2 linked regions of the Thiocystis violascens DSM 198 genome follow. The protein of the gene in region 1 interacts with the protein of each later gene in a pairwise test. Links are inferred from orthologs where the notes say so. Each region holds a gene or a part of one and is shown in the gene's direction. Other genes may lie near its edges.

The links. The genes of interacting proteins can lie anywhere in the genome.
Region 2: the proteins of THIVI_RS11240 (region 1) and mrcB interact in binary tests that used the Escherichia coli proteins (3 or more experiments, as listed by UniProt). The link is inferred for Thiocystis violascens DSM 198 from one-to-one orthologs.

What each region holds. Positions count from the first base shown.
Region 1 is NC_018012.1:2,540,477-2,544,055, reverse strand. Bases 1-3,000 are described here. They hold THIVI_RS11240 (peptidoglycan D,D-transpeptidase FtsI family protein), read left to right. Parts: upstream 1-597; coding sequence 598-2,403; downstream 2,404-3,000. Other genes in these bases: THIVI_RS11235 (UDP-N-acetylmuramoyl-tripeptide--D-alanyl-D-alanine ligase), read left to right, coding at 2,403-3,000; ftsL (cell division protein FtsL), read left to right, coding at 321-611; rsmH (16S rRNA (cytosine(1402)-N(4))-methyltransferase RsmH), read left to right, coding at 1-324. Outside these bases: more of THIVI_RS11235, read left to right, coding at 3,001-3,579. UniProt on the Escherichia coli protein: Essential cell division protein that catalyzes cross-linking of the peptidoglycan cell wall at the division septum. Required for localization of FtsN.
Region 2 is NC_018012.1:3,653,152-3,657,254, forward strand. What follows is about bases 459-3,504. They hold mrcB (penicillin-binding protein 1B), read left to right. Parts: upstream 459-791; coding sequence 792-3,218; downstream 3,219-3,504. Other genes in these bases: THIVI_RS16220 (VOC family protein), read left to right, coding at 459-579; THIVI_RS22940 (tetratricopeptide repeat protein), read left to right, coding at 3,335-3,504. Outside these bases: more of THIVI_RS16220, read left to right, coding at 205-458; more of THIVI_RS22940, read left to right, coding at 3,505-4,103. UniProt on the Escherichia coli protein: Cell wall formation. Synthesis of cross-linked peptidoglycan from the lipid intermediates.

The sequences.
Region 1 (3,579 bases):
ATCCAGCGCTGTCTTGCCCAGATTCCGGATTTGCTGGCGACCGCCGGGCGACTGGTGGTCATCAGTTTCCATTCCTTAGAGGATCGGATCGTCAAACGCTTCATCCGTCAGGAGTCGCGCGGCCCTGTCTTTCCCAAGGGAGTTCCGGTTCGGGCGGCCGAGACGCATGGCTGTCTGCGCGCGCTCGGGAAACCGGTGCGTCCATCGCCCGAGGAAGTGGCGGCGAATCCCCGTGCGCGGAGCGCGATCATGCGCGTTGCCGAGCGGCTTGCCCCAAGCGGTATCGAGTTGGATGCACGGCATGGCTCGGGGAGGGTGTCATGATCCAAAGCCGGGTGTTCATGCTCGCCGTTCTCGCCCTTGCCGTTATCCTGTCGGCCATCGGGGTGGTGCATGCCAAATATCTGACGCGGGTCAATTTCAGCCATTTACAGGATCTGCGTGCCCAGCGCGATGCCATCGACGTGGAGTGGAATCGTCTGCGACTCGAGGAGGCGACCCTGACAACGCATGCCCGCGTCGAGCGCAAGGCACGTTATGAACTCGGTATGTTCGCCCCTCGGATTGGCGACGTACTCCTGATCGAGGAGGCTGGTCATGGCAACCCGTAACCGTCGCCCCCGGCGCGACTTGTCCACGCGCGCCAGGCCCTTGCGCGCGAAACCCAATTTACCGCTGCGCCGCCGTCTGCTGGTGGGATTGCTCTCGGGTGCCTTCGTGCTGCTTTCGGGCGCGGTTTTTTATCGTCAGGTCATCGAGACCGACTTTCTGCAAAACGAGGGCGAGCGACGCTATTTGCGCATCGGCGAGATCGCGGCGCGGCGCGGCATGGTCACCGACCGGAACGGCGAACCGCTGGCCGTGAGCACGCCGGTCGAGACGGTCTGGGCGGATCCTCGCAAACTGGCGCAGAACCTGGATGCGCTGCCGCCGCTGGCCATCGCGCTTGGGTTCGCCCCAGACGCTTTGCGCGAGAAGATCGAGACCAATCGGGAACGTGGATTCCTGTACCTGAAGCGCCGGGTGAGTTTCGACGAAGCGCGTGCGGTAAGGCTGGCGATTGCCGAACACAACATCGACGGCGTCGATTTCGAGACCGAGTACCGGCGTTTCTATCCTGGCGCGGAGGTGTTCGGTCATGTCATGGGGTTCACGGATATCGAGGATCGCGGCCAGGAGGGGGTCGAACTCGCCTATGACCAGCACCTGAAATCCGAACCTGGTTTGCGCCGGCTGATCCGCGACGGTCGCCAGCGCATCGTTCAGGAGGTCGAGCAGATCCGCCCGCCCCGTCAGGGTAAGGATCTGGTTCTGAGCCTGGACCGTCGACTGCAATTTCTCGCCTATCGCGAACTGTTGACCGCGGTTAAGGAACACAAGGCCAAGGGCGGGACCGTGGTGGTGCTGGACGTGAACACGGGCGAAGTGCTGGCGATGGTCAATCAGCCCGGTTACAACCCGAATGCCGACCGCGACAGCGGCAGCGATCGGCGTCGCAATCGTGCCCTGACCGATGTCATGGAACCGGGCTCCACGCTCAAGCCCTTCGTGGTCGCAGCCGCCCTGGAGCGAGGGCTGATAACGCCGACGACGCGCATCGCAACGGGGCCGGGGACGCTCAAGGTTGGCAGCAACGTGGTGAAGGATGTCCATAACTACGGCACCCTGGATGTGACCGGAGTCATTACCAAGTCGAGTAACGTCGGCTCGGTCAAGATCGCGCAGAAGATGGATTATGCCAGCCTCTGGGGACTCTACGATCAGCTTGGATTCGGCCATGCGACCGGTGTCGGCTTTCCCGGCGAGAGTGCCGGACGTCTGCGCCATTATTCGCGCTGGCGACCCTTCGAGCATGCCACCATGGCCTTCGGTTACAGCCTCTCCGTCACCTCGCTCCAGCTTGCCCAGGCTTACAGCGTGCTGGCGGCGGATGGGATCAAGCGTCCGGTCACTCTGATCAAGCGCGATCCGGCGCTTGCCCTCGGCACGGACGAGGGGACGCCCGACCCCGTGTCCAAGGAGATTCGCATCTTGAGCGCGGACACGGCGCGCAAGGTCCGCGCCATGATGGAAACCGTGGTCTCCGACCAAGGGACGGCCAAGCGGGCACAGATTGCCGGTTATCGCGTCGGCGGCAAGACCGGCACGGCCAAGAAAGCGGGCCCTGGCGGTTATGGCGGCGGTCGCTATCAGTCGGTCTTCGCCGGCTTCGTCCCAGCCGGTCGGCCGCGTCTGGCGATGGTGGTCATGATCGACGAACCGGGCGGGAGTTCCTACTACGGCGGTCTGGTGGCGGCGCCGGTTTTCCAGAAAGTGATGGAGGGCGCGCTGCGGCTCTTTAATGTGCCGCCGGACGATCCAGTTCCCTCGATGCTGCTTGCGCATCGGGAGCCGAAGCCATGATGTGGACGCTGACTCAAGCCGTCGCGCAGGCTGGCGGATCCCTGCACGGTCAGGATCGGGCGTTCGCTGGCGTTGGGACCGATTCGCGCGCCGATTGCACCGGGCAACTCTTCATTGCCCTGCGCGGCGAAAACTTCGACGGTCATGACTATGTTGCCGCTGCCCAAAAGGCCGGCGCTGTCGCGGCCTTGGTGGATCGTCCGCTGTCGCTGGATCTGCCGCAATGGGTCGTCGACGACACCCGTCTCGGTCTCGGGCGTCTGGCGGCGGCCTGGCGCGATCGCTTCCCCGGTCGGGTGATCGCCATTACGGGCAGTAACGGCAAGACCACCGTCAAGGAAATGCTCGCGGCCATCCTGGCGCGGGCCGGTCGGGTGCGGGCCACGCAGGGCAATCTCAACAACGACATCGGCATGCCGCTGACCCTCCTGGGGGCGCGCGACGAGGATTTCCTGGTGCTTGAAATGGGCGCCAATCATCCGGGCGAAATCGGCTACATGACCGAGATTGCCCGCCCGGATCTGGCCCTCATCACCAATGCCGGACGTGCCCATCTGGAAGGATTCGGCAGTCTCGGTGGGGTGGCCCGCGCCAAGGGCGAGATTGCGCGCGGGCTCTCCCCGGATGGGCTATTCCTGGTCGCTGGCGATTCGCCGCATCTGGGTCTGTGGCGCGAGTTGTCCGCTGGCCGACGCCTGCTGACCTTCTCTCTCGACGACGGCACGGCGGAAGGCGCTGACGTGACCGCCCGCTCCGATGTCATTCGAGTCGCCTGGGACGATGACGGTTTTCGCACCGAGTTTTCGGCGCGCGTCGACGCGCGCGAGATTCCGCTCAGGCTGCGTCTGGCGGGTCGTCACAACGTCCGCAATGCCCTGGCGGCAACCGCCGCCGCCTTGGCGCTCGGCATCGACGAACGCCTCATCCGCGAGGGGCTGGCGGGGCTGCAACCGGTCAAGGGCCGTTTGTGCCCACGCCGCTGCGGTGAGTTTGGCGTCATTGACGACACCTATAACGCCAACCCGGATTCCATCGCCGCCGCGATCGACGTGCTGGCCGGACTGTCCGGGCGGCGCTGGTTGGTGCTCGGCGATCTCGGCGAGCTGGGGCCGGATGCGCCGCGACTGCACGCGGAGGTTGGCGCGGTCGCGCGCGCGGCCGGAATCGATCGCCTGA
Region 2 (4,103 bases), 1.1 Mb from region 1 along the record:
CGGCAAGCGGCCTGTCACGCGTATCGCTCAACCGGCGCGCCATGGCCTCGCCAAAACCGCGTCCGGACTGGTCCACGTCGTTTGGTGCGAAGGTTCCGGACGCCTCGGCGCCAAACCTTGTCACCGCTGTCGGCATGGATGTTTCGCAAGACAAAAAACATTAGAGTGCAGGATCGAAACCGGCACCACGTCCAGGAGGATTTTATGTCGCTCGTGCGAGATATTCACCATGTCAGTCTGGTCGTTGCCGAGACTGCTCGGTCGCGACGTTTTTATGAGGGGGTGCTGGGTCTGGAGCCGCTTGCGGAACGACCAGAACTCCCCTTCCCTGGCATCTGGTTCGGGGTCGGGGCGCGACAGATTCATCTGCTGGAACTGCCGAATCCGGATCCGGTCGATGGCCGTCCCGCCCATGGCGGACGCGATCGGCACGCGGCGCTGCTGGTGTCGTCTCTGAACGAGTTGATCGCGCGTCTCGATGCCGAGGGAATTCCCTACACCCTAAGCCGCTCGGGACGGCGCGCGCTCTTTTGTCGCGATCCCGACGGCAACGCATTGGAATTTATTGAAGATGTTTAAGCAGGCGGCGCGCTGGAACACTCCGGGACAGCGCTTGGACGATTGGCCCAATCCCATGCCACCAGCGCGAAAGGTTGTGTCGGAAGGCTGCAAATGGGACGATAAGCAACTGAAACGCCGATAAAAGACAGACTACCTTCCCGATGTATTCAATTCCCCGTCCTTATTTGCTACCTGTAAGATCCGCGCGCGCGCGCGGATGGTGTTGACCCGTGGCCCTACCAAGTCGCCAATCCGCTTCCAGTGCGAGGAGGCGCCCATCTCCCCGCAAGCGTTTCCGTCTCGGCGGAGTTCTGTTGCTCTGGACGCTCTTGCTCGCGGCGGGGATCGGCGTGGCCGGCGTGCTCTATGGCGTCCATCTCGACCGCGTGGTGCGGGGCAAGTTCGAGGGTCAGCGCTGGGCGCTGCCGGCGCGGGTGTTCGCGCGTCCGCTCGAACTCTATGCCGGTCGCGCCTTGAGTCCGGACCAGTTTCAGGCCGAACTGGATCGTCTCAATTATCGCCAGGCCGCCGAACCTTCCAATCCGGGCACCTATCGTCGCGAGGGCGAGCACTTTCGGGTGCATACCCGGCCCTTCCGCTTCTGGGACGGTCAGGAACCAGGCCGGCAACTCGATATCCAGCTTGCCGACCAGCGGGTCGCGAGCCTGAAGGATACCGCTGGCGGTCCCGATCCGGCGCTGGTCCGGCTCGATGCCATGCTGATCGCCAGCATCTATCCGACGCACAACGAAGATCGCCTGCTGGTACGGGGCAAGGATCTCCCCCAGCTTTTGGTCAAGACCCTGATGGCGGTCGAGGATCGCAATTTCGACCGTCACTTCGGCGTGGATCCCAAGGGTATCCTGCGCGCCGCCTACAGCAACCTGCAGGCCGGTTCGGTGGTCGAGGGCGCCAGTACCCTGACCCAGCAGTTGGTCAAAAATTTCTATCTGAACGCCGACCGCACCTTCGAGCGCAAGCTCAAGGAAGCCTATATGGCGCTCCTGCTGGAGCGACGCTACAGCAAGGAGGAGATCCTGGAAGCCTATGCCAACGAGATCTATCTCGGTCAGGACGGCAGCCGCGCGATCCACGGATTCGCGCTCGCAAGCGCGTTTTTCTTCAATAAATCGCTGAGCGAGATTGGGATCCCGGAAACCGCGCTGCTGATCGGCTTGGTCCAGGCACCCTCCAGTCTGGATCCGCGACGTCATCCGCAAGCCGCTAAAACGCGCCGCGATCTAGTGCTGGATCTCATGGTCCGCGATGGCGTGATTCTGGCCGAGGACGCCGCGCAGGCCAAGCTGGCCCCACTAGGGCTGGCGGAGGGCGGCGGGCGTCCGGTCGGCGAGTATCCCGATTTCATCTCGCTGGTCAGGCGCCAATTGCAGCGCGACTATCGCGACGAGGATCTGCGTTCCGAGGGGCTGAATATCTTCACGACCCTGGATCCGCTGGTGCAGTCGACGGTCGAGCGATCGCTCCCGGTCCAATTGGCCGCGCTGGAAAAGTCCCGCCGTATGAAAGCCGGAACCCTGGAAACCGCGGCGGTGGTGACCTCGGTGGATCAGGGCGAGGTGCTGGCCGTGGCCGGGGGGCGCAAGCCGGGCTACGCGGGCTTCAACCGGGCGCTCGACACCGTCCGCTCGATCGGCTCGCTGGTCAAGCCGGCGGTTTATTTGACCGCTTTGTCGCAACCCCAGCGTTTCACCCTGACCACCAGCATTCAGGATACCCCGGTCAGTCTGCCCGACGGCAACAAACGCTGGGAGCCGAAAAACTACGACCGCCGGGTCAATGGCTCGGTGCCGCTCTCCGACGCGCTGGCCCGTTCGCTGAATCTGGCGACGGTGAATCTCGGGCTCAGTGTCGGGGTGAAAAAGGTTGCCGAGACGCTCTATCAGCTCGGGGTGCAGCGGAAGATCCGGGTCGTCCCCTCGCTGTTGCTGGGCTCGGTGTCCATGTCGCCGCTCGAAGTGGCGCAGATGTATCAGACCATCGCGGCGAGCGGCTATCGAGCGCCGCTGCGGGCGATTCGCGAGGTCGTGGATGCCCGGGGTCAGCCGCTGAACCGCTATCCGCTCGCGGTCGAGGCGGTGGTCGACCCCAAGGCCGCCTATCTCACCACCTGGGCCCTGCAGCGGGTGGTGACCCATGGAACCGCCCGCTGGCTGGGGGAAAAATTGCCGGAAGGCATGACGATGGCGGGCAAGACCGGCACCACCGACGACATGCGCGACAGTTGGTACGCCGGCTTTTCGGGCGACAAGGTTGCCGTGGTCTGGGTCGGCCGCGACGACTATCAGCCCATGGGGCTCGCCGGCGGCACCGGCGCGTTGCGGGTGTGGGGCGATTTCATGCTGGCGCTGCCCAATGAGCCGCTGTCCGAGTTCCCGCCCGATGGCGTCGTGATCGCGAATGCCTGCGGGCGTTCGAATGTGCCCTACATCGGCGACAGCGCATCCCGCTGCGGCAGCAACGGTGGCGGAAACGCCAGCAAGCGACCCGGTCAGGGTGGTGGCGCTGGCGCGGAGACGGCCGCTCAAACCGTCGAGGAACCAGTCGCCGAGCGTGAGCCGCCGCCCCCCGCGCCAACGCCAAAACCGCCTCAGCCAGCGAGCGGCAAAAATCTGTTCATGAGCGATTTTTACAATTAAACCGCACCCAGCGCGGTCTACGATGTTTTTGGATTGGAGCAACCTCGGCAGCATCGGCGACTGTCGGAGTGGGCGCGGTTTAAGACGACATGACATTCACTTTGCGATCAAGAACCATGATGGATATATCGACCAGACTGCCGACGATTCTGATGGCCGCGGTTGGCTTGACTGCCTGCGCCATGGAACCCCGCGAGGGACCGCCCGCACCGGTGGTTCAGGTAGCGCCACGTTTGCCGGCGGAACCGGTCGCAGCACCCGCGCCCGAGACAATCCGCCAGACCGCGCCGACACCAAAACCCGCCGCGCCGGTCAAAGCCAAAACCACGCTGTACGCCTACCGGGATCCCGGCGCGCCACCCGAGCCCGAGCCGGCTGACCCGCCAGCATCCGATCCGACGCCAGCAGCCCCCGCAGTCGGGGCTGCGCCCGTCAAGCCCGCCGCACCCAGGACGGTCCAGGGTGCGCCAACGCCGACGCCAGACGCGAAGCCCGCACCGGCCAAACCCGCCGTGCCAGCCAAACCGGCGACCCCATCGATTGCGCGGACCGCGCCAAAACCACCCGAAGCCGCGCCGTCCGCCCCCAGAAAGCCCATTCCGACTCCGCCAGCGACACCGGCCCCCGCGCCGACCGTGGCGAAGGCCGAACCTGCGCCCAGGCCGACGCCAACCCCCGCGCCAACGGTGGCGAAGGTCGAGCCCGCGCCGCCGAGAGTCGCCCCGCCAGCGCCGGAGCAACCGACGGTCAAGGCGACTCCGCCCGCGCCCGCCGCTCCGCCCATCGCCGCGCCGAGCCTGCCGCCAGCCGCGCAGGCGCTGGCCAGTCAGGCGGAACAGCAGCGTCAGTCCGGCGACTATGCCGGCGCAGCCGCCTCGCTGGAAC